One region of the Shewanella sp. Isolate7 genome, then DNA from elsewhere that is predicted to be linked to it. Evidence: predicted binding sites of a transcription regulator. Region 1 holds the regulator's gene; each other region holds the start of a gene.

Evidence for each region. The regulator sigma-54, encoded in region 1, starts transcription at its own class of promoters, with help from an activator protein. The targets are predictions, from matches to a motif close to GTTGGCACGNNNNTNGNNT.
Region 2: the regulator sigma-54 is predicted to act here: its motif matches at 5,167-5,185, upstream of flgB (flagellar basal body rod protein FlgB).
Region 3: the regulator sigma-54 is predicted to act here: its motif matches at 5,926-5,944, upstream of L1D47_RS19675 (nitric-oxide reductase large subunit).

Annotation. Positions count from the first base shown of each region.
Region 1 is NZ_JAKEVJ010000003.1:65,348-75,795, forward strand. It holds gene rapZ (RNase adapter RapZ) at 1-754, opposite strand, end outside; gene ptsN (PTS IIA-like nitrogen regulatory protein PtsN) at 751-1,194, opposite strand; gene hpf (ribosome hibernation promoting factor) at 1,197-1,484, opposite strand; gene L1D47_RS01385 (RNA polymerase factor sigma-54) at 1,515-3,002, opposite strand; gene lptB (LPS export ABC transporter ATP-binding protein) at 3,136-3,867, opposite strand; gene lptA (lipopolysaccharide transport periplasmic protein LptA) at 3,864-4,406, opposite strand; gene lptC (LPS export ABC transporter periplasmic protein LptC) at 4,393-4,950, opposite strand; gene kdsC (3-deoxy-manno-octulosonate-8-phosphatase KdsC) at 4,947-5,498, opposite strand; gene L1D47_RS01410 (KpsF/GutQ family sugar-phosphate isomerase) at 5,500-6,477, opposite strand; gene L1D47_RS01415 (calcium/sodium antiporter) at 6,511-7,470, opposite strand; gene L1D47_RS01420 (ATP-binding cassette domain-containing protein) at 7,690-8,514, shown strand; gene mlaE (lipid asymmetry maintenance ABC transporter permease subunit MlaE) at 8,501-9,286, shown strand; gene mlaD (outer membrane lipid asymmetry maintenance protein MlaD) at 9,358-9,831, shown strand; gene L1D47_RS01435 (ABC transporter substrate-binding protein) at 9,843-10,448, shown strand, end outside.
Region 2 is NZ_JAKEVJ010000069.1:2,686-13,133, forward strand. It holds gene L1D47_RS15960 (FlgO family outer membrane protein) at 49-552, shown strand; gene L1D47_RS15965 (LPP20 family lipoprotein) at 549-995, shown strand; gene L1D47_RS15970 (flagellar protein FlgN) at 1,330-1,755, opposite strand; gene flgM (flagellar biosynthesis anti-sigma factor FlgM) at 1,762-2,082, opposite strand; gene flgA (flagellar basal body P-ring formation chaperone FlgA) at 2,203-2,910, opposite strand; gene L1D47_RS15985 (chemotaxis protein CheV) at 3,121-4,041, shown strand; gene L1D47_RS15990 (protein-glutamate O-methyltransferase CheR) at 4,179-5,018, shown strand; gene flgB (flagellar basal body rod protein FlgB) at 5,218-5,616, shown strand; gene flgC (flagellar basal body rod protein FlgC) at 5,619-6,038, shown strand; gene flgD (flagellar hook assembly protein FlgD) at 6,049-6,831, shown strand; gene flgE (flagellar hook protein FlgE) at 6,895-8,256, shown strand; gene flgF (flagellar basal-body rod protein FlgF) at 8,443-9,186, shown strand; gene flgG (flagellar basal-body rod protein FlgG) at 9,197-9,985, shown strand; gene flgH (flagellar basal body L-ring protein FlgH) at 10,025-10,448, shown strand, end outside.
Region 3 is NZ_JAKEVJ010000120.1:2,888-13,335, forward strand. It holds gene L1D47_RS19665 (pitrilysin family protein) at 1-1,237, opposite strand, end outside; gene norR (nitric oxide reductase transcriptional regulator NorR) at 1,262-2,797, opposite strand; gene L1D47_RS19675 (nitric-oxide reductase large subunit) at 3,589-5,880, opposite strand; gene L1D47_RS19680 (LpxL/LpxP family Kdo(2)-lipid IV(A) lauroyl/palmitoleoyl acyltransferase) at 6,250-7,176, opposite strand; gene hldE (bifunctional D-glycero-beta-D-manno-heptose-7-phosphate kinase/D-glycero-beta-D-manno-heptose 1-phosphate adenylyltransferase HldE) at 7,282-8,712, shown strand; gene L1D47_RS19690 (hypothetical protein) at 8,709-9,560, shown strand; gene L1D47_RS19695 (hypothetical protein) at 9,773-10,057, opposite strand.

The DNA of each region.
Region 1 (10,448 bases):
GCTGACCGCCGGTGCAGCCGATGGCGATGGTGAGGTAGCTGCGGTTGTTGCGCTCGAGGTGAGGCAACCAGGTCTCCAGCAGGTTTTCGATCTGCCAGATGAACTTGTTGACCAGTGGCTGCTGACTGAGAAATTGCTGCACAGGCTCGTCCAGGCCGGTTAAGGGCCTCAGCTCCGGCTCCCAGTGGGGGTTGGGCAGGAAGCGTACGTCGAACATGAAGTCGGCTTCGCTTGGCATGCCATATTTAAAGCCGAAAGATTCGAAGTTGATCACCAACTCTTTATCCACAGTGCCAAGCAGGATCTCGCGAACCTTGTCGCTTAGCTCATAGATGTTGAGGTTGGAGGTATCTATGTAGTGATCCACCAGTTTAGCGATGGGATCCAGTAACTTACCTTCGAGCTGTATCGCCTCCTTGAGGGAGACCTTAGAGCGTGACAGCGGGTGTAGTCTGCGGGTCTCGCTATAGCGCTTGAGCAGCACGCTGTCGCTGGAGTTCAGGAAGAAACTTAAGATTTCGGTATCTTTGGGAAGCTTGGCCAGCTGCTTTTCCAGCTGGATCTCTTCGCTCGGCATATTGCGCACGTCGACACTGATGGCCACGAGATCGTTGCGTCCCTTGAGCTGCTCCAGCAGGGACTCCATCATCTGCAGTGGCAGATTATCGACACAGTAATAGCCTAGATCTTCTAAGACCCTAAGCGCGACGGATTTTCCCGATCCTGAGCGTCCTGATACCAAAACCAATTTCATTGGGTGATCACCTGATAGAGTTCGGATTCATCTTGGGTCTTTCTTAGCTGCTTAATGATCGCCTTATCATTGAGCTTCTCGGCCATGGCGGCCAGGGTGCTAAGATGTTGCTCGCATTGATCTGCGGGCACTAATAATGCAAAAAGGATATCGACGGGCTGATTGTCAATGGCATCGAATGCGATTGGTTCAGCACATTTCACCAGTACGGCCACGGGTTGATCTATGTTGGTCAGCCGCCCGTGAGGAATCGCGATACCATTGCCTATACCTGTGCTGCCCATTTTCTCTCGAGCCAGAAGGCTTTCAAAAATTTCTTGAGAGGAGAGGGTAGGGTACTGGACAGCGGCTAAGTCGCTGATAAGCTCCAGTACCTTTTTCTTACTGCCCGGAGTGGCGCAGGTGGTGCACTCCGGCCGCAGGATGGTACTCAGTTCCATCGTTAATGTTTAGTAAGCTTCTCTTTGTGTTTAATGACCTGACGATCGAGTTTGTCAATCAGGGAGTCTATCGCGGCATACATGTCCGCATGTTCGGATGTTGCGAACACTTCTCCGCCGCGGAGATGTAACTTTGCCTCAACCTTCTGTTGCAACTTTTCGACATTTAATACAACGTGCACATTATTGATCTGATCGAAATGACGTTCAAGCTTTGTGAATTTCTCTTCGATGTAGCTTCGTAGAGATTGGGTGATCTCGATATGGTGCCCAGTCAGGTTTATTTGCATAAAGATAGTCCTCCAGTTTCCAGGTTTGTTTTATAAGCTCTTGCGCTGATTCGACGGCGGTATCAGCATCGCTTCGCGATACTTGGCAATGGTGCGTCTAGCTACCTTGATACCCTGTTCGGCCAAGAGTTGAGCCATCTTGCTGTCGCTCAATGGCTTTTTCTGGTTTTCCGCAGCAACCAGCTTCTTGATGAAGGCGCGTATTGCTGTTGAAGAGCACTCTCCGCCATCGTCGGTACCGACGTGACTGGAGAAGAAGTATTTGAGTTCGAAGATCCCTCTCGGGGTATGCATATATTTTTGTGTGGTCACACGTGAGATGGTGGACTCGTGCATCTCCACCGCCTCGGCAATGTCGTTCAGTACCATGGGCTTCATCGCCTCTTCACCAAATTCGAAGAAGCCTTGTTGGAAGTCGACGATACAGTTGGTCACCTTGAGCAGGGTCTCGTTGCGGCTCTCCAGGCTCTTAAGGAACCATTTGGCTTCCTGCAGGTGGCCACGAATAAACTGGCCATCCGCCTGGCTCTTGGTGCTGCGCGCCATGGCGGCATACTGCTGATTGACGTTGATCTTGGGCATGCTGTCGGGATTAAGCTCGACCACCCAGCGCCCCTTCTTCTTGGTGACGGTCACATCCGGGATCACATACTCGTCGCGGCTGGCGGTGATGGCGAGACCGGGACGGGGATTGAGTGTCTGGATCAGGGCGATGGCATCCCTTAGGTCATCTTCTTTGAGCTTGGTCTTGCGCATCAACAGACGGAAGTCGCGGCCGGCGATGAGATCCAGATGTTCCTTGATCAGCATGCGGGCGTTGGCGATGTGCGGCGTGTCGTCGCTGTATTGGGCGAGCTGAATCGTCAGGCATTCGCTGAGATCCCTCGCCGCCACGCCGATGGGATCGAAGTGTTGTACCCGCTTGAGTACAGCCTCGACCTCGTCGAGTTCGATCTCAGGATCGCCCATGGCTTCGAGAATATCTTCACAGGTCTGGGTCAGGTAACCACGCTCGTCGATGGCATCTATGATGGCGGTGGCGATGGCCAGATCGTTATCGGAAAAGGGGGTCAGGTTCTTCTGCCACTCAAGGTGTTCATACAGGCCTTCGCTGGTTTCACCCTGAAAAGGCATGTCGTCGTCACGCATGGCGCCCGAGCTGGAGTTGGGCGAGGCGGTATAGACCTCGTCCCAGGTGGTATCGACCGGCAGCTCGTCTGGCATGGAGTCCTGGGTCAGGGCGTCAGAGGTCTCGACACCTGAATTATCCTGGCTCGAATCCAGCTCTATCTTGTCGTCGTACTTGTTATCGAAGTTGTCGCTGACGGTATCATCTTGCAGCTCGACATTGGCGCTCTCCTGCTCTTCGTCCAACTCCAGTAGCGGGTTAGATTCTAATGCCTGCTGGATCTCCTGCTGCAACTCTAATGACGACAACTGCAACAGACGAATGGCCTGTTGTAGCTGGGGCGTCATGGTGAGATGCTGACCCATTTTGAGCTGAAGTGACGCTTTCATCGTACTGCTATTCCCTTGTTTCTAATTATAAAATGAGAAAGCTCTGGCTATATGTGCCGGACAAATATATCGAATAGTCGCTAAGGCCACAATCTAAGATAGGTTTTTCTGTGTGGCCCCGTTATAAGATTAACTATAGCTTGAATTGTTCACCTAAGTACACTGCTCGTACTTGCTGGTTGTCTAAGATTTCGGCGGGTGTGCCTTCGGCGATCAGATTACCATGGCTGACGATATAGGCTTTCTCACAGACATCTAGTGTTTCGCGCACATTATGGTCGGTGATCAACACCCCCAGGCCACGATTCTTAAGCTGCTCGATGATCTTCTTGATGTCGATGACCGAGATGGGATCGACCCCGGCGAAAGGCTCGTCGAGAAGAATAAACTTAGGGTTGGCGGCCAGCGCCCTGGCGATCTCTACCCGGCGACGTTCACCACCTGAGAGTGCCATGCCGTGGCTGTCACGGATGTGGGTGATATGGAACTCTTCCAGCAGGTGTTCCAGTTCCTCTTCGCGGCCGTCGTTGTTCAGATCGCTGCGGGTCTGCAGTACGGCCATGATGTTGTCGCGTACCGAGAGCTTACGAAAGATGCTGGCTTCCTGAGGCAGATAACCTATGCCCTTGCGGGCGCGCAGGTGCATGGGATCCAGCGTCAGGTCGTCATCGTCGATAAAGATGCGGCCCTTGTCGCTCTGCACCAATCCGACGACCATGTAGAAGGTGGTGGTCTTGCCGGCGCCGTTTGGCCCCAGCAGGCCGACGATCTGCCCGGTCTTGACCGTGAGGCTCACGTCTTGGACAACGGCACGACTCTTATAGCTCTTGGCGAGGTTCTCCGCCTTCAAGGTTAGGTGTGTCATTGCTTTTCCTGTTTGGGCTGTTCGGGTTTCTGTTCTGGCTGGATCTGCTCCTGATAGTTCTCAGGCTGAATGATGGTGATCACTCTGTCTTTGCCGCTGCTCTCGGCGATCAGCTGTTGCTGCTCTATGTTGTAGCGGATCTGCGAACCTGTGACCTGGCTGCCTTCCTGTTCCAGGGTGGCGTCGCCGATCAGTGTCAGGGTGCGGCTGGAAAGCTCGTAGCGTATCTCCTTGGCACTGGCAGATGCTGGGCGGCCATCTTCCATCACCTGAGAGTAGGTGGCTGGGTTGCCGGTGGCGATGAGGATCTTGCCGCTATTCTTCTCTTTGCTGAAGGCGCGCAGCTTACTGGCCAAAATCTTGATTGAGCCTTGTGTGACTTCTACCGGACCGTGGAAGATGATCTGGTTGTTCTTGATGTCGGCTTCCTGGCTGGCGGCAGAGATCTTAACCTCTTGCAGCAGGTCGTTTACCTCGGCGTGGGCGCCAATACTGACCAGGGACAGCAGGCCAGCAAGAATAAGGCTATTTAGTTTCATATGTTCCTTCTACCTGACTCGTCAGTCGTATATTTTGTGCGTTGAGATCGGCATATAAGCCTTCCCCGGTAATGAGGAAATCTTGCCCTGTGACCCGAATGCTTCTGTCGGATGTCATAATCATAGTATTGAGATCCAGCTCCAGATAGGTGGTCTCTATGGTCTGAATCGGTTCTTCTGGGCTAATGGCATCAATGATAACATTATTTTCCAGGGTGACCCGTCCGCTATTTTTGTCCAGCGTGCCCTTGGTGGACCTCAGGCGCCACTGGGCATCGCCGTTGTCGGGATAGACCAGATAGATGGGCTGGGTAAAGTAGGTCAGGTTGCGCTCGGCATAGTGTTCCATGTGGCTGGCCGATACCCGGCTGTTGATGCCACCCTCATCATTGTATTGCACGCTCTTGAGATCCCGGACGATATAGTCGGGACGATCGACGTTTTTGAGGGCTAGATCTTCGTTGCCCTTTTTCGACTGCACCTGCCAATAGAGCAGCAGTGCGGTGCCGAAGAAGGCGATGATCGCCAGGGTGACTCTGTTCATATGCTCATTCCGTGGGCCGAGGCAAACTTATCCTGACTCAGCAGAATAAGATCCGTCAGTTCACGCAGGGCGCCATGACCGCCCTTGATATGGGTGACCATGTCGGCGTGTTGGCGCACATAGGGGTGACCGTCGGCCACGCAGACAGACAGGCCCACCTTCTCCATCACAGGCAGGTCCACCATGTCATCACCTATGTAGGCAACTTCCTCTGGCGTGACCTTATAGAGGCTTAGCAGCTCCTGGTAGGGCTCTAGCTTGTTGTCGACACCCTGGTAGATGTGGGTGATGCCCAGTGCCGTCATGCGATCTTCCACTATCTGTGACTTGCGCCCCGTGATGATGGCCACGGGAATGTCGCTGGTCAGCAGAGAGCGGACGCCATAGCCGTCGCGGGTATGGAAGGTCTTGAGCTCATCGCCCGAGTTACTCATATAGACCAGGCCGTCGGAGAAGACGCCGTCGACGTCGCAGATCAACAGCTTGATCTGTTTCGCTTTCAGCCAGACTTCGTCGCTGATGGGACCGTAGAAACCTTGATGTGCCATGTTAGATCACCCCCGCCTTAACCATGTCCAGCATGTTGAGTGCGCCAATCGGTCTTTGTTGATCGTCGGTGACGATCAGGCCGTTGATCTCTTTCTCGTCCATCACCTTGAGTGCCTGGGCGGCTAAGATACCGTCGCTGACGGTGACGCAGCCATGGGTCATCACCTCTGAAATCGAGGTCTTGCGCAGGTTGATCTCAGCGTCGATCACCCGGCGCAGATCGCCATCGGTGAAGATGCCGACCAGCAGCCCCTGGTTATTGACCACAGCAGTCATGCCCAGCCCCTTCTTGGAGATCTCATACAGGGCCTCTGTGATGCAGATATCTTCGCTAACCAGTGGCAGCTCGTCGCCCTTGTGCATCACATCGCTCACCTTGAGCAACAGCTTGCGGCCCAGGCTACCGCCTGGGTGGGATAGGGCGAAATCATCTTTGGTAAAGCCACGAGCCTGAAGCAGGGCCACCGCCAGGGCATCGCCCATGACCAGGGTGGCCGTGGTGCTGGAAGTTGGTGCCAGTCCCAGCGGACAAGCCTCTTCCGGTACCTCGATACACAGGTGGACTATGGCGTGTTTGGCCATGTTGGATTCGGGTTTACCCGTTACCGCGATGACCGGCAATCCCATGCGCTTGATCACCGGCATCAGGGTTAAAATTTCGCTGGCCTCACCCGAGTTGGAGATGGCGAGCACGATATCGTTCTCGCTCAGGACGCCCAGGTCTCCGTGACTGGCCTCGCCGGGGTGGACGAAGAAGGCGGGGGTGCCAGTGCTGGCCAGGGTGGCCGAGATCTTGTTACCTATGTGGCCGGATTTGCCCATGCCCATCACAATTACCTTGCCGGTGCAGGCGAGGATCAGCTGGCAGGCCTTGGCAAATTCACTTGAGTCGACATATTGATACAGGTTGTCCAGCGCGTTGCGCTCGATATCGATAACCTTGCGTCCCCAATGACGTAATTGATCTGCATCTACCATCTTGTTCTCTCTATTTTGTCGGCCTAAACGTTATTAGGATAGGAAAAGCGTGATTTGGTACGCGATAAAAGTCGCTAATAACACGCCGCCATGCCAAGGGCGAAGTTGGCGGGCTTTGCCGGTTAATAAAATCAGTATGGCCAGGGCAACGCTGGTTGCCATCACCATGTAAAAGTCGCGACTGCTGGCGGCGGCATCGACCGCGCCAGGGGCGATAAGGGCGGGCAGCGCCAATACCGCTAGAATATTAAACAGGTTCGAGCCAACCACGTTACCTATGGCCAGATCGTCTTCCTTCTTCAGCACGCCTGCCACACAGGCCGCCAGTTCCGGCAGGCTGGTGCCGACGGCGATGATGGTCAGGCCTATGACTAAGTCTGACATATGGAAGGCCTTGGCGATACCCACGGCGCCTTGCACCATCCAGTCGGCAGACAGGGGCAGCAGCACTAGGCCGATGACGAGCCAGAGGATCGCCTTAGGCGTGGGGACATCTTTAGGCACCTCGCTCTCGGCCTCATCGATGAGCGGATCTTTTTCCTTATTGGCGATCGCATGCCAGATCAGGTATCCCATGAGGGCGAAGAAGAGTGCCAACAGCACCAGCCCCTCGATGCGGGTCAGCTGACCATCATAGAGAAAGTATCCTGCCAGCGCCGTGGCGCCAAGCATCATAGGGATTTCCCGCTTGAGTGTCTGTGAGCTTACCGAGATTGCGCCTAACAGCGCGGTGATCCCTAAGATCAACGTGATGTTGGCGACGTTGGAGCCCAGCACATTACCTATGGCCGTGTCTGTCATGCCCTCGAGGGAGGCGGTGGCTGCCACAAACATTTCCGGGGCCGAGCTGCCCATAGCGACGATAGTGAGGCCAATCAACATAGGCGGCAGGCCGAGATTACGGGCGAATGCCGCGGCGCCGAAGACGAATTTGTCGGCACTCCAAACCAGTGCACCCAAACCAGCAATCAGTAAGAAAATATTAAATAGCATTGAAAATCTTTTTATTTAAGAGTCTGCCGCGCATTTTCGCTGGATTTGAACAAAATTGAAAGTATTGCGCAAAGATAGTGTCGATTCAGTTGTGCACAATCCGTCAATTTCGTACAATTTGCCTCTTTTCCTGCCGCCTAACCATGGAACGCACTAGGTCCCGTTATGAGTCATCAATCGTTAAGTCATGACAACCAAGCAAAGGGTGAGACTAAGCCGATGGAACAAGCGCCGATGGAACAAGCGAAGCCATTGGTCGAGATCAGTCATCTGGGCTTCAGTCGTGGCACCCATGTTATCTATGACGATGTCAGCCTCACGATCCCCAGGGGGAAGGTGACCGCCATCATGGGACCCAGCGGCATAGGCAAGACCACACTGCTTAAGCTGATCGGTGGTCAACTGCGCCCAGACAAAGGGGTCATCAAGGTCGATGGCATAGACGTGCATCAATGCAATCGCGGCGAGCTGTTTGCCCTGCGTAAGCGCATGAGCATGCTGTTTCAGAGCGGCGCCCTGTTTACCGACATGAATGTGTTCGACAACGTGGCCTTTGCCCTTAGGGAACACTCCGAGCTGCCCGAGGCGATCATTCGCCGCATCGTGTTGATGAAGCTCGAGGCGGTCGGTCTTCGCGGCGCGGCGCAGATGATGCCGAGCGAACTCTCTGGCGGCATGCAAAGGCGTGCGGCCCTGGCTCGCGCCATCGCCCTGGAACCCGAGTTGGTGCTCTACGATGAGCCATTTGCCGGTCAGGACCCTATCTCCATGGGCGTCCTAGTTAAGCTGATCCGCGAGCTGAGCGACGCGCTGAGCCTCACCTCTGTGGTGGTGTCTCACGACGTACAGGAGGTGCTGGGGATTGCCGACTACGTCTATGTGCTGGCCGATAAGAAGGTGATCGCCCATGGTACGCCAGCCGAATTAAGGGCCGCAGACAATCCGAAATTGAAACAGTTTATCGGCGGCGAGCCCGACGGGCCCGTGCCGTTTCATTTTCCCGCCCAGGATTACCAGAAGGAGATGTTAGGTGAGCGTGATTGATCAAATCGCCCGCTTAGGTCGTGGTGCGATCGACAGTGTCACCGGCCTGGGACGCGCCGGACTCATGTTGTGGGGCGCCATCGCCAAGGTGCCAAGGGTACGTAAGAGCACGCCGCTACTGATCAAGCAGCTGTATGTGATCGGCGTGCAGTCCATGGTGATCATCCTGGTCTCAGGCCTCTTCATCGGCATGGTGCTGGCGCTGCAGGGCTATAATATTTTGGTGGGTTTTGGTACCGAAGACAGCCTGGGGCCCATGGTGGCGCTCAGTCTGCTGCGTGAACTTGGCCCCGTGGTGACCGCGCTGCTGTTTGCCGGACGAGCAGGCTCGGCGCTCACCGCAGAGATCGGCCTGATGAAGAGTACCGAACAGCTCTCCAGCCTGGAGATGATGGCTATCGATCCTCTGCGTCAGGTGATCGCGCCGCGCTTCTGGGCCGGGGTGATCAGCCTGCCGCTGCTGGCGCTGATGTTTACCGCCGTGGGCATCTATGGCGGTCATCTGGTGGGGGTTGAGTGGAAGGGGATCGATAGCGGCAGCTTCTGGTCGATACTGCAGGCCTCGGTAGAGTGGCGTCAGGACATAGTGAACTGTTTGATCAAGAGCTTGGTGTTCGCCGTAGTGGTCACCTGGATAGCCCTGTATCGTGGCTATCATGTGATTCCTAATCCCGAGGGGATTAGCAGGGCGACCACACAAACAGTGGTGCAGTCTAGCCTGGCGGTGTTGGCGCTGGACTTCCTGTTGACGGCCATGATGTTTGGCCGCTGATGAATTTTTGTTTATGGATAAACCTATATGCCTGCCTTCGTGGTATGTATAGAACTGAGTGGTAATTGGGTATGTTGACTCGCAAAATTGAACTTTTAGTTGGTTTGTTTATTCTGTCGGGCCTGATGGCCTTCCTGGTCTTGGTGTTCAATGTCGCCAACGTCGAGGTGAAGCCTGGGCAGAGCCACTACACCTTGTATGCCAAGTTTACCAATGTGGGTGGCCTCAAGGTGCGCTCGCCGGTCAAAGTGGGTGGCGTGGTGGTTGGTCGAGTGACCAAGATTGGCCTGGATCCCGATGAACTGGTGGCCGTGGTCGAGTTGGCGATGGACAAAGAGTACGATCAGTTCCCCGAGACCAGTAGCCTGTCTATCTTGACCTCTGGGCTCTTGGGTGAGCAGTTCCTGGGCCTGACGCCAGGTTTCGTGATGGACGATATCGGCATGTTGAAAGATGGCGATCGTATCGACGATACCCATTCGGCCTTAGTGCTCGAAGACCTTATCGGCCAGTTCTTATACAGTATGAAGTCTAAAGAAAATTAATAGGGACGAATATGAAACAGTTGTTGCAAGTGCTCTTCTCTTCCTTGGTGTTGCTAGTTAGCAATCTGGTCAGCGCCGAGGAGATCTCGGTCAATACTAAAGACCCCTACGCCATGGTGGAATCGGTCGCCAACAAGACTTTCGCCCGATTTCATCAGGATATTGCCACAATTCAGGCCAATCCTGACCATCTTAAGGTGATAGTCTCTGACGAGCTGATGCCTTATATCGATTACAAGTATGCCTCTTACAAGGTGATGGGGCCTTACCTACGTCAGAGTACGCCGGATCAGCGTGAGCGTTTCGCCGAGGCGTTTAGGGCCTATCTGATCGCCACCTATGCTCAGGCCTTTACCGAGTATACGGATCAGCAGGTAGAATTTGCGCCGGCCAAGCGTTTCGACGATGAGAAGATGGTGGATGTTAACGTGCAGATCATCGAGCAGGGACGTCCGCCTATCAAGCTGATCTTCAGGGTTCGCCGCCTCAAAGACGACACCTGGAAGGCGTTCGACTTGGTGGCAGAAGGGGTCAGCCTGCTCTCCTCAAAGAGCGCCGAGATCACTAACCTCATCCGCCAGAATGGCATAGATGCGGTGATCAAGGAGCTAGAGACG
Region 2 (10,448 bases), on a different contig from region 1:
AGCTTGCAGAGCGGCAATAGTTTGCCTGCTAGCTCGTCGGTGATACACGTGACTCAACAGCTGGCAAATGAGTTGGTGCGCCAAAACGATCAGTTGACGCCTAAGCAGCCTTTGCTGGTGGCGACGCCTGTCTTGCTGGACAATCTTAAGTCGACTAACGCCTTGGGGCTGCAGATACAACAGGGACTGATCGCGGCCATGCATGATCATCAGTTTAATCTGGTGGATCTCAATGTGGGCGAGAACGTTAGGGTGACGGGCCAAGGCGAATTGCTGCTGACGCGGGACTGGCGCCAACTGCCCGCGGATCTGCCGGTTGAACATGTGCTGGTATCGACCATGAGTCTGAAGCCCGATGGGGTGGTGGTAAATAGCCGCATCGTTAATGTTACTAATAATCGTGTGGTGTCTGTGGCAGGGGCAAGCGTCAGCCAGGCCGAGTTGTCTGACTACCTTAGCCTGTCTGAGAAGGTGGTCGCCCATGACGGTAAGCTGATCCGTTATAACAGTCAGGGTCAGGCAGATGTACAGATTAAGGGAGTCAAGCAATGAGATATTTAATTGTGGTGTTGCTGATTGTCCTGGGTGGCTGTGCGTCTCAAGACAGATACATTCAATGGGAAACCCAGGCGCCAGAGAGTTTTCCTAAATTAACGGCTATCGGCTATGCGCCGCTGGCGACTCAGCCGGCCAAAGAGGCGTCGCAGCGAGTGTTGATGGCGATGCAGGCATCGAAAATCGCCGCCTATCGTGAGCTGGCAGAGCAGGTTTATGGCCAGCAGCTATCGGCATCCAGCAGTGTGAAGGATTGGATGCTGTCCGATGACAGCATTCAGGCATCGGTGAGCGGGGTGATCCGCGGTGCGAAAGTGGTAAAGAGCTATCCGGTTGGAGAGCATTATGTGACCGAGCTGGAGCTAGACTTCCAGCAGGTATGGGCCTTATACCAACAGCAGAATCGACCGCAGACGGTGAAGGAAGTGACCTATTTCTAGGGCCTGTTGATCTTTGCCGTTTGTTTTTGCAGCAGTTTGAAGGTGATTTATACAAGGCAGAGCCTGTGTCGTGTAGCCTTCTACACAAACTGGCGATAACGCCGTAGAAATGGCCTACAAATGCTGCCCAACGGGTTCATCTAAACGCGCGCTGCACTTTGTTGTTCGCCATTCACATAGAGTAACTATGCTTCATGGCTCTCGCCTCGCGCAAAACGCGTTTAGATTGAACAAAAATTAAACTTGAAAGATCAACAGGCCCTAGTCGCCAGCAATAAGAAAAGCCTCTGTTAAAGAGGCTTTTTTATGTCTAAAGATTGCTTTTAAGGGATGGCTAGGCTTTTAGATTATTGCCAAGCGTCGAGATAGTCGAGGTCTTGCCCTTGCCGTCATAGGTGAGGCTATTGGCGTTACGACTGGCCTGAAGGGCCTGGGAGAAACGATTGACGCTGGCCATGCTGTGTTCGATAAGCGCGGCATTTTGCTCGTTAAGCTGTTTACACTCCGCTAATGCTTGCTTGGCGTTGTCGACTTGGGCAATAAGCTGGGGCTCCTGAGTGAGCCTAGGGAGTTCAGGATGCGCAGCTAATTCGGTATCACCTAGTTTGATCTCATTTAACAACTGGGCCTTTTCACTGGCGAGACGCAGCAACTGATCCGCATCTTGTGCGATCAGCGCATCCTTCTCTGCCGTGATGGTCTGCTTTAAGCTGTCCAGTAACTTGTGTTGATTGGCGATGATATCGATTATCTGCGTCATAACGAATTAGTTAAGATCCTGAAGTTCCTTCTCAAACTGCGCGATATTAGTGGCGAGTTTGTCGGCATCTATCTTATAGCGTCCCTCGGCAATCGCGGCCTTAATCTGTTCGACCTTCTTGATATCGATTTCAGGAATGTCATTTAACTTGGCCTGGGCACTTTGCAGTTGCTGTGCCTGAGAGGTGATAGAGACTGAGTCGCTCTTCACCGTCTGTGATGGAGCGTTAGTGGCAGCAGTCGCACCTTTGTGCTGCGAGGCTTTTGCGCTGGCATTGCCAACCCGGTTGTTAGTGTTTGTATTTACGTGCTTAATATCTATAGGCATTGTGGGGTCCAACTTACATAAATGAGATCAACATACTTGTCTATCGGCACTCATGGTCAAAGCTTTAGGATAAAGTTTCAAAAAACAGTATAAATTTTTGCGCGTCAAAGGTCATCAGGATCACATCCTGACTTCCACCTCGCCAATGCCTGTCACGTGTGCATCAACTGTCTTGTTAGAGCGGCTATTGCGCACCCGTATCTTATCGCCAAGGTTACCATCTTTTAACGCTTCACCGTTGGTTTTTATCTCGAAATTATCGGATCGTGCATAGATGGCAACGATATCTCCCTTGCAGACAAAGCAGAGGTTACCGGCAAACAAAGGCTGATTGGCTGGGATTCTTCGCTTCACCCGGGTGCCAGTCACCGCCGCTGGGTCATCAAATTGCTGGCCCCTGAGTTGGTTCTGCTCGATATAGTCGAGGCGAATTTGATCCGGCTCGATGATATCGCCGGGCCCCAAGGTCTGATTGGCGACCACCACAGGGAAGAGCACCTCGACACGAACCGAAATATAGATCTGCCAGGGGTAGTCGAGATCTGGGCTATCACAGCTGATCTTGACCGTGTTGTTTTTACTGATGGCTCGGTCGCTGGCGATTTCCGCCTTAGGCTCACCCAAACAGGCGGGGGGCTTTAACCGGGTATCCAGGCTTTGGGGGGTAATAATGACCTTGGCGTCCTGGGGTAAGATAATTTTTTCCTGTACTACCTCTGTAGCTAATCGCGCTATGGTCGATACAGAGGGGACACTGGTCGTCTCCGCCGCCTTTAAGGGCAGAGAGATGAGTAACAAAAACAGAAAATATGCAAAATTTACTTTCATAATGAATTGACTAGCTTGATTAGCCAGATTACACCTATACTTCGTTTGAAGCGCCAAGGCTTTGCCATTTTTTTGTGAGAAATGAGTGTCATAAATTTGACAAAGTAAAGGTCTGGTTGTCATATAACTAGATAAAGCAATTAGTATGCCTATACTCATATTTATCATGGGAACGGCTTCGCATTCACCCGACAACAGGGCAAAGGCATTATGTCGAGTATTCTTGAATCAGTTAACAAACGCACCCAACTCGTAGGACAAAACCGCTTAGAACTATTGCTGTTTAAATTAAACGGGCGGCAAAGGTTTGGTATTAACGTATTTAAGGTGAAAGAGGTGCTGCAGTGCCCGCCGCTGACCGGTCTGCCTAAGCTCAACCCTTTTGTGAGAGGCGTGGCCCATATTCGCGGCCAGACGATTTCGGTGATCGACCTCAGCGCGGCTACCGGTGGTAGACCGATTGAAGATACCGAAGGTTGTTTCATTATCATCTCAGAGTACAACCGCAGTGTGCAGGGCTTCCTAGTTAAGTCGGTCGAGCGCATCATCAACATGAATTGGGAAGCCATCATGCCGCCGCCGCAAGGGGCGGGCCGTTACTCTTACCTGACCGCCGTGACCGAGATTGAAGGCGAGCTGGTGGAGATTCTCGATGTTGAGAAGATCCTCGATGAGATCTCGCCGGTTAAGACCCAGATCAGTCAGGAGGTCGACGAGCAGCTGACCATCGACAGGGAGCGTCATTATCACATCATGGTGATCGACGACTCGGCCGTGGCGCGCAAGCAGATCATTCGTGCCCTCGAATCATTGAGTCTGCAGATCGATACCGCTAAAGATGGTCGTGAGGCGTTAGAGAAACTGGTGACAGTCGCTGCCGAGATGGATAACGTGGCCCATGAGATCCCTCTGATCATTTCTGATATCGAGATGCCAGAAATGGATGGCTATACCCTGACGGCAGAGATCCGCGACAACCCGAAATTGAAAGACATTAAGGTGGTGTTACATACCTCGCTTAGCGGCGTATTTAACCAGGCCATGGTCGAGAAGGTGGGTGCCAATGACTTTATCGCGAAATTTAATCCTGATGAATTAGCGGCGGCGGTGAATAAACATCTTAGTTTGTAATTTGTACTAAGTTGGGCCTGAGCCTAAATTTGGTAAGTTTAGGCTTGTATCAGTGAGTTAGCTAATGTATAACGCTGACCTCTGCAACGCTTGCTATAGTGTATGTTGTAGCCTGTTTTCTTTTTTGATATTGGGATATCAAGGTGCCGAATAAATCACTTGCCGAAGCCGAGTACAACCAATTTAAATTATTTCTGGAACAACACAGCGGTATTGTGTTGGGCGACAATAAGCAATATTTGGTTCGTAGTCGACTCGCGCCTCTGATGGGGAAATATAATCTTCCCTCATTATCTGAAGTGGTTAAACATTCGATGAAGCCCACCGAGCGGCAACTTCGTGCCGAGGTGATCGACGCCATGACCACCAACGAGACCCTGTGGTTTCGCGATCGCTATCCCTTCGAGCTGTTAGCCAATAACCTCTTGCCCGAATATGCCCGCTTGGGGCGTCCGCTGAAGATCTGGTCGGCCGCCTGTTCGTCGGGGCAGGAACCCTATTCGTTGGCCATGACTATCTTGGAATACCAGCAGCGTAAGCCTGGCGCCTTGCCGGGTAGTGCGACTATTCTGGCAACGGATCTGTCCCCCTCAATGTTAGAGCGCTGTAAGGTTGCCGAATATGACAACCTTGCCCTGGGTCGTGGCTTGTCCGAAGAGCGCAAACGTCAGTTTTTTGAACCCACGGGCACTGGCTCCATGGTGGTGAAGCCCAACGTCAAGCGTCTGGTGAATTTCAGGGCGCACAACCTGCTCGAGAGCTATACCTTGCTGGGTAAGTTCGACATCATCTTTTGTCGTAACGTGCTTATCTATTTTGCTCCTGAGGCAAAGGCCAAGATACTGCGGCAATTTGCTGCCGCCCTAAATCCCAAGGGCATACTGTTTCTGGGGGCATCCGAGTCGATTGCCGGTTTGACCGATGAGTTTGACATGGTCAGGTGTAACCCGGGTATCTATTACCAGAAGCGGACCTGATGCACTTGCTCGGGCGCAAGTTTAGCCAGTTAAAGTGCTAACTCTCTGAGTTTGCTATCAAGTTTCAAATGCCAGCAATCGCTGGCATTTTTTATGCCTTGCATTTCTATCGCGCATCTATCTGTGCAAGTTACCCAGAGTCGATTTTATTGGCACAAGTATTGCTTTGTTTATGACATTCGTGTGTGGAGGCAATTTTATGGCGATTAGTTTCGATAAGGCATTGGGGATACATCAGTATACCTTGGGGATACGATCGGCACGGGCCGAGGTGATCTCGTCAAATATCGCCAATGCCGATACCCCCCATTACAAGGCGAAAGACCTTGATTTTGATAAGGCGCTGCAGGCGGCGCGCACGGCCCAAGGCGGGCTGGCGATGAGCCGTAGCAACGAGAAACACTTCGACTTGGCGGCGCTTTCTCAGCAACACATTAGTTATCGGGTGCCAAATCAGCCCGATACCGGTGATGGCAACACGGTGGATATTCAGCAGGAACAGTCTGAGTTTATGCAGAATGCGCTCGAATATCAGATGTCGTTAGGTTTTCTTGACGGTAAGTTTTCCGGCCTGAAAAAAGCCCTTAAAGGAACGTAATCATGAGCCTTTTTAATATCTTCAATGTGGCAGGCTCCGGCATGTCTGCTCAGTCTGTGAGGCTGAATACCACTGCCAGTAACATCGCCAATGCCGATTCGGTCTCCAGCAGTGTGGATAAGACCTATCGCGCCCGCCATCCTGTGTTTGAGGCGGAGCTGGCCAAGGCGAGCCATCAGCAGCAGACCAGTCAGGCGGTAAAGGTGGCCGGTATCGTCGAGAGTGACAAGCCGTTGCAGAAAGAGTATTCGCCGGATCATCCATTAGCGGACGCCGATGGGTTTATTTATAAGCCAAATGTCAATGTGATGGAGGAGATGGCCAACATGATCTCGGCGTCTCGCTCCTATCAGATGAACGTGCAGGTTGCCGATGCGGCAAAGTCTATGCTTCAGCAAACCTTACGCATTGGCAATTCCTAGGGGGTAAGTCGTGAGCCTAGTTAATCCATTAAATACTCAGGTTGCGCCAAACAGTTCGACCCAGAGCGCCAAGACGGTGGCGCCTCAGGCTTCCAGTAGTCAGGCAACCACCCAGACCACGGGAAATCCTTTTCTCGACAGCATGCGCCTGCAAGAGGAGTCGTCGATTCCTGAGGCCAAGAGCCAGGAGCTGACCCAGGAGGATTTCTTCTCCTTACTCAGTCAGCAGTTGTCGATGCAAGATCCGTTTAAGCCGGTGGATAACGACCAGATGATCGCTCAGATGGCATCCTTCTCTACCGTGGACGGCATCACTAAGCTCAACGAGGAGATCGTCAATCTTAATACTGTGATGACCTCGAGTCAGGCGTTGCAGGCCTCGGGACTAGTAGGACAGAAGGTGTTGATCCCATCGGATACCGGGCATATTTCGGCGGAAGAGCCTGTGCTGAAAGGGGTGATCAGTACGCCAGAGCCTATCGAGTCGATCACGGTACGCATCGAAGATGAGAAGGGGCAGTTGGTTAAGACCTTCACCGTCGACGGCAGTGATGGCGGCAACATCGATGTGGCCTGGGATGGACTGGATAAGGATGGGGAACCCGTTGCCAGCGGTAATTATTCCATCAAGGCATCGGGCAAAGTCGATGGTAAGAGTGAAGATTTAGCCGTATCGACCTACGCTCACGTGACGAGTGTTTCGCTGGGGACGGCAAGTACCGGCGCGATTCTCAACTTGAGAGGCATAGGCGGTATCAAACTCGGTGATGTTCTGGCCGTGTCTGAAACCTAGACAAAGCAGAGCGTTAGGGCATTTAGGTCCAGAACAGATAACAAATTTTTAGTGAGGTGATTTATGTCATTTAACATTGCATTGAGTGGTATCGCGGCGGCGCAAAAAGATCTCAATACCACGGCGAATAACATCGCCAACGTGAACACCACAGGCTTTAAGGAGTCGCGCGCCGAGTTCGCCGACGTGTATGCCAGTTCTATTTTTGCCAACAGCAAGACCACAGTCGGTGGCGGTGTGACCACAGCCCAGGTGGCTCAGCAGTTCCAGCAGGGCAGTCTGCAATTTACCAGCAATGCGCTGGATATGGCGATCAATGGCGGTGGTTTCTTTGTCACCTCATCAGAAGTGGGCTCGCAAGATCTCTCCTACACTCGCGCCGGTGCCTTTAAGGTGGACGCCGACAGCTACTTGGTTAACTCGGCCGGTGCCTATCTGCAGACCTTCCCAGTCGATAAGGATGGTAACTCGACCTCGGTGAGCCTCACCACCACTCAGCCGGTGAAGATCCCCGATACCGCGGGTAGCCCGCAGAAAACCGACAACATCGGCATTCAGATGAACCTCAATGCGGGTGAGTCTACTCTAGATCCAGCTAACTTTAATCCGAACGACCCAGACACCTACAACAATTCGACCTCGGTCACCATGTATGACTCGCTAGGTGAGCCCCATATCCTGACCACCTATTTCGTGCGCCCACCCCAGGCGGCCTATACCGGCACCAGTAACTGGGTGGCCTTCTACGCGGTAGACGGTAAGCAGGTCGATCTTGCAGGCGCCGCGGGCACCTATGGTCGCGATACCACGGGTGACGGTGTGGCCGACTCGTCCGGCACGGCGGTTAATTCCAGCGGCTGGAAGGGCTCAGTGCTGTCGTTCAACGACACTGGTGCCTATATAGGTAGTGATCCTGCGGTGATCACTACAGAGACGCTCGGGGTCAGTGGCGCCAACGTGTTAGGCCCTGGTACAGACGGCAGCCAGACGCTAACCCTCAACTTCAACAGCCCGACCCAGTACGCTTCACCGTTCGAGGTGACCGAGCTGAGTCAGGACGGTACTACCGTTGGTCGTCTGACTAACGTGGAAGTGGGCGCCGATGGTTTGATCAACGCCAGCTACAGCAATGGCTCAACCGTACCGCTGGCCCGTGTCGCCTTGGCGCGCTTCTCAAACGAGCAGGGACTGACTCAGGTGGGTAATACTGCTTGGAAGGAGAGCCTGGATTCTGGTCCGGCACTGGCAGGTGAAGCCAACAGCGGTACCTTCGGTAGCATTCGTTCCTCGGCGCTTGAGCAGTCAAACGTGGATCTGACCACAGAGCTGGTGGACCTTATCTCGGCCCAGCGTAACTTCCAAGCTAACTCGCGTACGCTGGAGGTTAACAATACCCTGCAGCAGACGGTACTGCAGATCCGTTAATCCCTTAGTGAAATGTGTTGCCCAAGCGGCAACACATTTCCGCTTCACTTGCCGCTTAGCTTTTCCTCCCTTCGCTTCATTTCTATCTGCTTGATTTAAGCAGTCTAACCAAATCCATTGCTTGGCATGATGTTTGCTTTGTTCTGTTATTAGACAGTTTTAGTTGAAACATTGACGGAGCAGCAAGTGGATAAATTACTCTATGTCGCCATGAGTGGCGCCAAGCAGAATATGCATTCGCTGGCAGTGCGTGCCAACAACCTTGCCAACGCCAATACCGACGGCTTCAAGTCGGATCTTGAGCAGGCCAGATCAATGCAGGCCTTTGGCGAAGGCTTGCCGACGCGTGTGTTTTCCATGACAGAGAACCCGTCGGCCAACTTTGCCGCCGGCCCTATCAAGACCACGGGCCGGGATCTCGATATCGCGGTGAAGGGTGATGGTTGGATAGCCGTACAGGCCGTCGATGGTAGCGAAGCCTACACCCGCTCAGGCAGCTTGAGTTTCGATACCTCGGGTCTGCTGCGAAATGATAGAGGCAACCCCATTATGGGAGATGCCGGTCCCATCGTATTACCGCTTCCTATCGAGAAGGTCGAGATTGCCCAAGATGGCACCATCTCGGTCAGACCGCTTGGCTCTACCGCCGAGGTGATCGAGGAAGTTGGCCGCATCAAGTTAGTCAACCCTGGCAATCAAAACCTGATGCGTGGAGAGGACGGTCTGTTCCGTCAAATGTCTGGCGTGAATGCCGCGGCCGATCCCAATGTTGCCGTGGAGAGTGGGGCTATTGAGGGCAGCAATGTCAATGCCGTCGACGAGATGGTCTCTTTAATCGATCTGCAGCGTCAGTTTGAGATGCAGGTCAAGATGATGAAAACCGCCGAAGAGATGGATCAAGCCTCTTCGTCATTAATGCGCATTAGTTAGGAGATAGATTATGCATCCGGCGTTATGGATTAGTAAGACTGGCTTAGATGCCCAGCAAACAGATATCTCGGTGATCTCCAACAATGTGGCGAACGCGAGCACAGTTGGATACAAGAAGAGCCGAGCCGTCTTCGAAGACCTGCTCTATCAAACCGTCAACCAGGCGGGGGGGATCAGCGCCTCTAATACTAAGCTACCCAACGGCCTGAACATAGGTGCGGGGACCAAGGTGGTGGCGACTCAGAAGATGTTCACCCAGGGCAATATGCTGACCACAGATAACTCACTGGATCTGATGATCGAAGGTCCGGGTTTCTTCGAGGTGCAGCTGCCCGACGGTACCACTGCCTATACCCGTAACGGTCAATTTACCCTGGACGATACCGGGCAGATAGTGACCCCAGGCTCGGGTTATGTGCTGCAGCCTGCCATCACCATCCCAGATGATGCCACTAGCATCACCGTCTCTGCAGAAGGTGAGGTGTCGGTAAAGACCCCAGGCGCGGCGGAAAACCAGGTGGTAGGCCAGCTGAGCATGTCAGACTTTATCAATCCGAGCGGCCTGGACCCTATGGGGCAGAACCTCTATCTGGAAACCGGTGCCAGCGGCACGCCTATTCAGGGCACGGCATCACTGGATGGTATGGGCGCCATTCGTCAGGGGGCGCTCGAAACCTCTAACGTTAACGTGACCGAAGAGCTGGTGAACCTGATCGAGAGTCAGCGTATCTACGAAATGAACTCTAAGGTGATCTCGGCCGTCGACCAGATGCTCTCTTACGTCAATCAGAATTTGTAGAGGTTTGATATGACTAAGTTTGAATTGACTAAGTTTGATATGGCTAGGTCATTCGTCTTAGTGGTCGCGCTGGCGTTGGTGGGCTGTGCCTCAACCAACCAGAAGCCGATCGCCGACGATCCCTATTATGCTCCCGTGTATCCCGAGGCGCCGCCGACCAAGATCGCCGCCACGGGCTCCATGTATCAGGACAGCCAGGCCTCAAGCCTCTATTCGGACATCAAGGCGCTTAAGGTTGGCGACATCATTACCGTGATCCTGCAAGAGTCGACCAAGGCGAAGAAGAGTGCCAACAACGAGCTAAAGAAGGGCTCAGATCTGACGCTGGATCCCATCTATGCCGGTGGCGGCAACGTCACCATCAGCGGCTCGCCTATCGATCTGCGCTACAAAGACAGCATGAACACCAAGCGTGAATCAGACGCCGACCAGAGCAACAGCCTGTCGGGCAGCATATCGGCCA
Region 3 (10,448 bases), on a different contig from region 1:
GATTGAGCTTATCCCTCTGTTGGCTGGCGCTGAGCAGGTTAGCCAGGCTGACGTCGTTGTCGAGTTTGCTCAGCTGGGCCAGCAGCCAGCGACGCTTGAGCCGTTCAAGTTCAGTCGATGTGACCCCCTGAGTAGCGAGCCGGTCGACCATCTCTGTGATGCGCTGGCTGAGTTCGTCGAGGGAGACCTTGGCTCTGGGGACTAGAACCAGGTTCATGACGCCGAGATGTTGCATCGACAGGGGAACGGAGTAGTGCAGCAGGGTTTCTGGCGCCTTGAGATGCAGTTTCTCCAGCATGCTGGTGCGGTTTTGCAGCAGGTAATCCTCGACCAGTGTCATCGCCGCCGCGTCGGGATCTAAGGTGCCGACCGTGTGCCAGGCCAGCAAGAGTCCCGGCCAGGGGCCGCGGCTATCGACTATCTCGCCTCGCACCGGCTGTCGCTCGACGGCCAGGGGGGAGAAGTGCGCCAGCGGACGACTGGGTTTCTGCCAGCTCCCGAAGTACTGCTCCACCCAGCTCAAGGTTTGTGACGGCAGGTCGCCGACGATAGCCAGCTGCATGGCATCTGGGCGGTAGAAGTCATGGTGGAAACGGCTCAGGCTGGCGGGTGTGGCCGCCGATACATCGTCAACTGAGCCGATCACCGCGTGGCCATAGGGGCTGTCCTTTACCTGGTTGAGCAGAAAGGTCATGGCCGGGCGAATATAGGGCTGGTTGTCTATGGTGGTAGCCATCTCTTCGAGCACGGTTTGTTGCTGATTGCGCACCGCCTCTTCGCTGAGTCTGGGGCGGATGAAGCGATCCGATTCGAGCCAGAGTGCCAGCGCTAACGCCTGGCTGGGAAGATTGACATAGTAGTTGGTGGCATCGAAGAAGGTACTGGCGTTGAAGTAGCCGCTATGGGCGCTCATGGTCTGGCCATAGCTGTCGCCGGGGGCATTCTCGCTGCCCTTAAACAGCATGTGTTCGAACAGATGGGCGTAACCCGATTCGCCTTCGCTCTCGTTGCGCGAGCCTACCGCAAATTGGCTGGAGATGGCGACACTCTGCTTATTGGGTAGCGGCAACAGATAGAGGCTCAGGCCGTTATCGAGCTCATGCCGGCTAAGCTTTTGCTCCAATTGATAGAGAGGCGCCGCCAGTGTCTCCAGGCTTGGCTCACTGGCGATGGCGTTAAAGCCTAGTAGGCTCAGCAGAGCAACGAGCAGGGAATAGCGGCGTGTCTGGCTTGGCATCTTATTGTATTTTCTGAAATTGACTTACTTTAACCCTATCCGTTTTGCCAGACGGTGTAAATTCCCCGAATCGACCTCGAGCTCTCTGGCGGTTGCGGCCCAGTTGTTATCGTGCTGGGTGAGGGATTGGCGTATGTAGTCGGCCTGAAAGGCTTCGGTCGCCTGCTTGAGGCTGCCACTAAATTGTGGCGCAACGGTTTTGCCACTGCTCTGGACGCTGCGCGGCGCCGAGTTGGCGAACTCGAAATGCTCGGGATTGATAAGGCCGTTACTGCCGGACGACTGAGCCCTTGCAAGAATGGCCGCACGGTAGATGCTGTGTTCCAGTTCCCTGACGTTGCCTGGCCATTGGTAGCCCTCGAGCATCGCCAGACTGGCTGGGCTGAGCCTTAAGGTCTGCAGTCCTAGTTGCTGACGGCAGCGCTCGACGAAGAAGCCGCTCAGTAGGGTGATGTCCTGCTCCCTTTCTCGCAGCGGCGGGGCGACTAAGGGAAAGACGCTGAGTCTGTGGTAGAGGTCGGCACGAAAGCGTCCGGCTAACACCTCGTTTTTGAGGTTTTTATTGGTGGCGGCAATGATCCGCACGTCTACCTTGAGGCTGCGATCGTCACCGACGCGTTGCAGATCTCCATACTGTAATACCCTGAGCAGCTTGGCCTGCAATGTCAGTGGCAGTTCGCCTATCTCATCGAGAAACAGCGAGCCCTTGTCAGCCATCTCGAACTTACCGCTGCGGTTGCTGACGGCGCCGGTAAAGGCCCCTTTGACGTGGCCAAACAGCTCACTCTCGGCCACAGATTCTGGCAGGGCGGCGCAGTTGAGGTAGACCAAGGGCTGGGCGGCGCGCATGGACCCCTGATGGATCTCATGGGCGATCAACTCTTTACCCGTGCCCGTCTCGCCCATGATGAGCACGTTGAGATCCGTCGGTGCCACCACGGCGATCTCCTGCTTAAGGTTGTTCATCACCTGGGACTGACCAATGATCTCCTTGGTGCCTTCCTTATTCTGGGTCGTGCCGTCGTCCTTGTCCCACTGGGCCTGCAGCGCCTGTTTCTCCAGCTTGTCGATCAGCAGGGCGTTGTTGAGGGAGGCCGAGGCGATGGCGCTGATCCCTCTGAGCTGCTCATTGGTGAAGGACTTAAATTGATCGGGATCGAAGCCATCTATGGTCACGGCGCCGATCAGGCTGCCGTCGGCCAGCAGCGGCAGGCCGATACAGGCGTGTACCGTGAGGTTATCGCCCTGATTGGGAATAAGGCCGTCGTAGGGATCGGGTAGATCGCTGTCGGCGGGAAAGCGCACCACGTCACCGGCACGGGCGATCGCCTCCAATCTGGGGTGCTCGTGGAGGACGAAACGGCGCCCAAGTACATCGGGACTCAGGCCGTTGATGGCTAATGGGGTGAACTGCTGACCCTTAAATTCCAGCAGCGCCGCGGCGTCGCACTGCATACTTTCCCTGATGGTGTCGAGCAGGCGCGAGAACCTGTCATGATTGGACAATCCCGAGGTGATATCTAACGCCATCCGCGTCAGTTGGGTTTGACTTAGTGCCATGGGGTCTCCGAAATGTAGCACCTATGCCAGGCTGTATCCTTCTCTACTGGCATGCTGCGGTGGTTTTAGATCTTATACCAATCGTAATAAATAATTGATCATTCTAGGGAAGGTGCGAATAAGTCCCGTGCTTGCTCTGCGTGTGCTTAAAGTGGATAGATGCAAGGCACAGTTTGCAGCGAATGGCCCTAGTCCTTCGCAAGAACTGTAACGCAGCAAATACCGCTGTAAGCCTCGCCCTGCGGGGCTTTGATAGCAACACCATTTCGGCGTTATTCAACTTCAGCAGGCCTCGGCATGCCCTCAGTTGAATGCCTTGAACTGTCGCTGCTATCAAAGCCAGAGCTGTGCGGCACAGTTTGCAGCGAATGGCCCTAGTCCTTCGCAAGAACTGTAACGCAGCAAATACCGCTGTAAGCCTCGCCCTGCGGGGCTTTGATAGCAACACCATTTCGGCGTTATTCAACTTCAGCAGGCCTCGGCATGCCCTCAGTTGAATGCCTTGAACTGTCGCTGCTATCAAAGCCAGAGCTGTGCGACGACTTGTTCGCACCTTCCCTAGCTTGTTAAAACGCTCGATAACTGTATTAGTATTTTTAATTGTAGAATAACTACTTATCTAAAATTCTGCTTTGTTCTCAGCCGTTTTTCCTGCGCTATTTCTGATCACATGTTTACTGTGATTGGTATTAGTATATGTCAATTTAACACTAATGTTTATTGTCATTTTTACACTTGCTTTGAGGGTAAAAAGGGGTCGCTATGACCCCTTTGTCGAGTGATGTCAGGCCTTATGCGTTAGCCGACAGTGTTGAATCGGCAACGGGTTGAGTACCCTTGGCACCGATGGCCTTCTTGATGATGTCGAACAGGAAGGCACCAAGGAATAGACCACCTGCACCGAAGATGACGTCACCTGGGACACGCATCCATACCAGTGTCTCAACCAATGGGCTGTGGATCACTTCTGGTGAACGGGCGAACCAGTAGCCATTTTCGATGACGGCGAAGAACTGAGTCAGACCGACTGGTAGCAGTGACATGAAGACCATGGCCGCCAGACCTATGTTCAGGCTCCAGAAGGCACCCTTAAGCAGCTTGTCGTTCCATTGGATCTGACCGGTGAGACCGCGCAGACAGAAGAGCATCAGACCAACACCCAGCATACCGTATACACCCATGAAGGCAGCGTGGCCGTGGGTCGCAGTAGTGTTAAGACCCTGGATGAAGTATAGCGAGATTGGTGGGTTGATCAGGAAGCCCAGTACGCCGGCACCCACTAAGTTCCAGAAGGCTGTTGCGACGAAGAACATGATGGCCCACTTGTAGCGAATCATCCAAGGGCTGGCGTTACGCATACGGTAGCTCTCGATAGCTTCGAAGCCGATCAGTGCTAGCGGTACCACTTCCAGTGCTGAGAAGATGGCGCCCCAGGCGATCACACCCGTAGGTGTACCAGTGAAGTAGAGGTGGTGCAGGGTACCGATAAGGCCACCGGTGAGGAAGATAACAGTGGCGAACAGTACGGCGCCGTTGGCGCTACGAGCACGGATTAGGCCAAGACGTACCAGCATCAGGGCGATAACAGAGGTCGCGAAGGTCTCGAAGAAGCCTTCTACCCATAGGTGAACTACCCACCAGCGCCAGTATTCGGCGATAGCCAGGTTGGTGTGCTTGCCCATGAAGAGGCCGGCACCATAGAAGAGGCCAATGGCGACACAAGAGGCGTACAGTACCCAGATCACAGGGCGCATCTCACCTTGTACTTTAAGGGCTGGGCGGATGGCGGCGGTGACCAGGGTTAGCCAGATTAATAGACCAGCGAGTAGCAGTACCTGCCAGACGCGGCCGAGATCGATATATTCGTATCCTTGATGACCGAAGAGGAAGTTAGTGTCCAGGTCGAAGTACTGTTGTACACCAATCCATTCACCGGCCATTGAGCCCAGTACTACGACTACTAGGGCAACCCAGAGGACGTTGACGCCAAGGCGTTGGAACTTAGGCTCGTAACCCGATAGTGCAGGTGCGATATAGAGGCCTGTGCCAAGCCAGGCGGTGGCGATCCAGAATACTGCTAGCTGGGTGTGCCAGGTACGTGTCACTGAGTAAGGCAGGATCTCGGATAACGGAATACCGTAGAAGTTCTGGCCTTCTACCGCGTAGTGAGCCGTGATGCCCCCTAGGAGGACCTGTAGCAGGAAGAGACCGACCGCAGTAACGAAGTATTTACCCACGGCTTTCTGTGAGGCCGTTGGCTTCTTGAGGAACAGGGGATCTTCTTTGGCGGGTGTTGGCAGCTCTTCATGCTTGCCAGCCGCGTGGTGCCAAACCAGGGCACCGACACCTGCGATCAGGGTAACGATACTCAGGATAGACCAGACGATGTTGTCAGAGGTTGGCGTGTTACCCAGCTGAGGGTCGAATGGCCAGTTGTTTGTGTAGGTGTACTCTTGACCTTCACGTTCGGTGATGGCGGCCCAGGCACCCCAGAATAGGAAGGCGTTTAACTGCTGGCGACGCTCTAGGTCGGGTACAGTGCCTTCTTTCATCGCGTATTGTTCACGCAGAGTAGCAAGCTTAGGATCGTCACCAAAGAGAGACAGATAGTGATCCGAAACCTCTTCAATCGCCTTGACGCGGGTGTCAGACAGGCTGATGTGAATCTCACCATTGGCCGAGGTGGTCAGGCTGTTGTGGCGAAGATCGTCACGCAGAGACTGCTCGAGCCCGGCTTTCTTGATAGAGTCCAGTTCGTTAAAGCTTCTGCCATATTGCGCCTTGGCGGTGATATCTAACCAGGCCTGAGCCTCACGGTGTAGCCAGTCTGCGGTCCAGTCCGGGGCAACGTAGGAGCCGTGACCCCAGATTGAGCCCAGCTGGTGTCCGCCCATAGAGCGCCAAACCAGTTGGCCGCGTTCGATATCATTTTGAGTGAACAGGGGCTGACCCTGAACATCGGTAAAGGCAGTGGGAATCGGAGGTTTTTCGCGATAGATGTCACTGCCTATGCTTAGCAGGACAGAGAATGAAGCGATAAGTACTATCAAGAGTGCTATCGCCGTTAGCCGTTGTTTGTTCATAGAGCCTCTCAGCGCAATATATTGTAGGTGTGGAGTACCCTGTAATAGCATCTAGTGTGCCAATTTTTTAAGTTGTTGATTATTACCGATTAACCTTATATTGGTGTCTTATTAAGTTGTCATTATGACACTTGCGTCAGGGTGTAAAAATGACACCATATGTCAAAATGACAGTGTGTGTTTTGTCTGTGTCGATTTGATACTTGTTGGCTCGGTGAGGTGATGCTTGGTGACAAAAAAGCCAGCCTCAATGGCTGGCTTTATCTGGCGTTTCCCGTTAGGGATAGGGGCTGAGCCTTTAGCGGTAATGTCTAAGTCTTCAGTGTTAATGCCTGAGCCTTTAGCTGTAAGGCGACAGTCTACAGGCCTCTAGCGATAGAGCGACGGGTCATCCTTATTGGGGCGCGTCTTGAAGCGTCTATGCAGCCACATATACTGCGCCGGGCTGCGGCCGATAATGGACTCTACTATGCGGTTGCCTCGCTTGGCATCTTCGAGCTCGTTCTCCCCAGGGAAATCCTCCAGCGGTGGCTGGATCTCTATGGTGTATCCCTTGTCATCCTGATTACGCACCACCACGAAGGGCAATACCTTGGCCTTGCCTAGCTTGGCCAGGGTGGTGGCACCCGTGATGGTTGCGGCTTCCTGTACGGCGAAGAAGGGGATAAAGACGGCGCTTGAACGGCCAAAATCCTGGTCCGCGGTATACCAGATCACATCTGGATTGCGCAGGCTGCGCACCATCTGCCTGAGATCCCGTTTAGGCACCAGTCCCTTGTTGGAGCGCAGGCGCCCCTTGACCTGGAGGTATTCCATCAGCGGATTGTTGTGGGGACGGTAGACGCCTATACCCGGCTGAAATTGACCAAAGATGCGTGCGCCCATCTCCAGTGGCAGGCAGTGCACCGCAAAGAGGATAACCCCCTGACCCGCCGCCAGTGTCTGTTCCACATTTTCCTGGCCTTTAATCGTCATATGGCGCTGAATGCGTTCATCGCTCCACCACCAGGCGTTGGCGATGTCGAAGATAGCCTTGCCTGTCTCTTCGAAGTTTCGGGTCAACAAGGCCTGTTGCTCGGCCGGGCTCATCTCGGGAAAGCAGAGTTCGATGTTGCGTTTGGCAGTGTTGACGCGGCTGCCGGCGATCGCCATGGCTAAGCGGCCTATGCCTCGGCCCAGTTTCATCTGGGCCCTGAGCGGCAGCAGCTGGGTCAGGCGCATCAAGCCGACGCCTAACCAGATGATCCAGTATTTGGGATGGAAAAATTGAGCGGAGAATTGAGCGTTTTCGACCACGGTTGACCCTATGGGGTTTACAAAAATTACTGCTTATTCTAACTCAATTTGTTGGGAAAATTAGGTATAATCAGGGATTAATTTTCGCAAAAAGATAAGTGCCATATGAAGATTTCTCTGCCAGCTTTCGAAAAAGCAAACGTTCTGGTCGTCGGTGATGTGATGTTAGACAGATACTGGAGCGGCCCAACGGGGCGTATTTCGCCCGAGGCGCCTGTGCCTGTGGTAAGAGTGAATCAAATAGAAGACAGACCCGGCGGGGCGGCAAACGTTGCCCTGAACATCGCCGCCTTGGGCGGTCAGGTGAGCCTGGCGGGCATAGTGGGTGAGGATGAAACCGCCGCCGCCCTGACCCAAGGGGTTGAGGCCATGGGCGTTGCGCCTAAGTGGCACAGAGTGGCTCACCTGCCAACCATTACTAAGTTACGCGTCTTGTCCCGCAACCAGCAGTTGATTCGCCTCGACTTCGAGGAGGCCTATCCGGCCGAGCAGAGTCAGGCCTTGCTGGAAAGTGCCGAGAAAGAACTGGATAAGGTGGCCGTGGTGGTCTTGTCAGATTACGCCAAGGGGGCGATAGCTACGCCTCAGGCCTTTATTGCCAAGGCTAAGGCCAAAGGGGTCAAGGTGCTGGTGGATCCTAAGGGCAGTGATTTTTCCCGTTATCGCGGTGCCAGCCTGCTTACCCCTAACATGAGTGAGTTTGAGCAGGTGGTCGGTGCCGTGGCCGATGAGGCGGATCTGGTGGCCAAGGCCAAGCAGCTGATGCGCGATTTCGATTTCGAGGCATTATTGGTGACCCGCTCCGAGAAGGGGATGACGCTGATCACCCAAGATGGCCCTGAGCTGCACATTCCAACCGTTGCCCGTGAGGTCTATGACGTTACCGGCGCCGGTGACACTGTGATCTCGGCATTGGCGACTTCGCTGGCGGTAGGTTGCGACTTGCCTGTGGCCTGCGCCCTGGCCAACACGGCGGCGGGTATCGTGGTTGGTAAACTGGGTACCTCTACCGTGAGTCGCATCGAACTTATCGCGGCGCTTAATCTGAGCCATGGCGAGAGCGGCTATGGGGTGGTGAGTGAAGATCAGCTGGCCTATGCCCTGGAGCAGGCCAAGCTGAAGGGCGAGCGCGTGGTGATGACCAATGGCTGTTTCGACATCCTGCACGCCGGCCATGTGAGCTACCTGCAGCAGGCGAGAGCATTGGGTGACAGGCTTATCGTGGCGGTCAACGATGACGAATCGGTGAAGCGCCTCAAGGGTGACGGCCGTCCTGTCAACAAGTTGGAACGTCGTATGGCGGTACTGGCGGGTCTTGCCTCGGTAGACTGGGTGGTGCCCTTCAGCGAAGATACGCCACAGCGTATCATCTCCAGACTGCTACCCACCAAGCTGGTGAAGGGGGGTGACTACAAGGTAGAAGAGATCGCCGGTGGCAAAGAGGTGATCGCCGCCGGTGGCAGCGTCGAGGTGCTAGGCTTCGAAGATGGCGTCTCTACTACGGCCATCATCGAAAATATCATGGCCAAGCAGTGATCGCAGGGACGTTACTGATCGCCAGTGCCTGGTTCTGGGCGCCCATGCCCCAAGGTCAGGCCCTGGTATGTCAAACGTCTCACATTCATGAGTGTCTGGCCCAGTTACCCCCTGAGGCCAGGGCGCAATTACCCCTCAATTCTCAAACGCTGGTGAGTCAGATGGGCCGCCGCGGTGCCATGGTCAGGCCCCTGGGCGATCCAGGTATTACCAATTTAAGTGTTACTGGCCTGGTGTTGCTGGCCGAGGCGCGCATTCCCAAGTCTTATTCGGCGCTGTGGAACGGCCAGGTCTATGCCCTGCCGATAGCGCAGGCCAAGCAGATGACCCTGGCTCACGAGCTGGGGCACCTGGAGGTGAGCCGTTCGCGCTCCACTTACTTGCAAGCCGATAAGCTAACGCCTTACCAACACGAGTGGCTGGCAGATTTTTACCTGCTCTGGTCGCTTGCTAAGGCGGGCCGGCCGGAAACCTTGGCCTGGCAGCAGTATCACAGACGTAACCTGGAGGTGTTTGAGAACGTGAAGGCGATCTCTCACTGGTCGACGCCCATGCTCTCTCAGCTGCTCACTCGATATAGCTGGCAGGCGTTAGGGGAATTTGAGGATTTCGATAGTCTCATCGACGCCATCTATCCCGATCTGGTGCAATACGATCAGGAGACCCTAGATGAGTTTGCCAGCCTGCTCCATAGAGTGTTCGGCGCTGCGACCCAGGCTAAGCTGCCCCATTACATGTTCTGGCGCAGACCCGAGATGGGCGTCATCATCCGGCCAACCCTGAAGCACTTGATGGGGGAACAGGCCGCCGATCGCTGGTTGACCGAACAGGCGATGCAGGGGGAGTAATACCAATCGTAATAAATAATTGATCATGCTAGCTTGTTAAAACGCTCGATAACTGTATTAATATTTTTAATTGTAGAATAACTACTTATCTAAAAATCCTGCTTTGTTCTCAAGCGTTTTTCCTGCGCTATTTCTGATCACATATTTACTGTGATTGGTATAACCGGAACGGTTGGGAAAATAAAAAAGGAGCCAGAGGCTCCTTTTTTAACTTATTGCTTTCGAGGTGGACGGCGTTCGCGCAGGATGATATCTGGATTAAAGTCGATATCACCATTGTCGTCTATGGTCGCGAGTTGATCTTCCTGCTTGGCGATAGCCGTACTTGTCGTAGGCGTTTGTCTGACAAAGAGTAGCTGATAACCAAGTTTCGCTAAGGTGTAGAAGGCGAATCGCTGCGCCGTCGTTAACCTGTCCCAATGTTCGTTAGTGTGAGCCTGAGAAACGCGCCTATCCTCGAAAGAGAGCAGTCCATTATTTAGCACTTGAGTTTGCATTTTCAAAGCCTCTTTAGGAAACGCTAACATTGTTACATGATGATTATATAATCAGATGTTAAGTCAATATGCAAGCGATTCACCCGGCCAAAGCGTGGCCTCTCACGCTAAGTATAGCCGAAATGTTTGGATAACTTTTCACCAAAAAGCAAGGTCGAGAAGATAAAAAATAAACTGCAAATTTATCAAGAAGATTTATCTAAGGAAGGTGCGAATAAGTCCCGAGCTTGCTCTGCGTGTGCTTAAAGTGGATAGATGCTAGGCACAGTTTGCAGCGAATGGCCCTAGTCCTTCGCAAGAACTGTAACGCAGCAAATACCGCTGTAAGCCTCGCCCTGCGGGGCTTTGATAGCAACACCATTTCGGCGTTATTCAACTTCAGCAGGCCTCG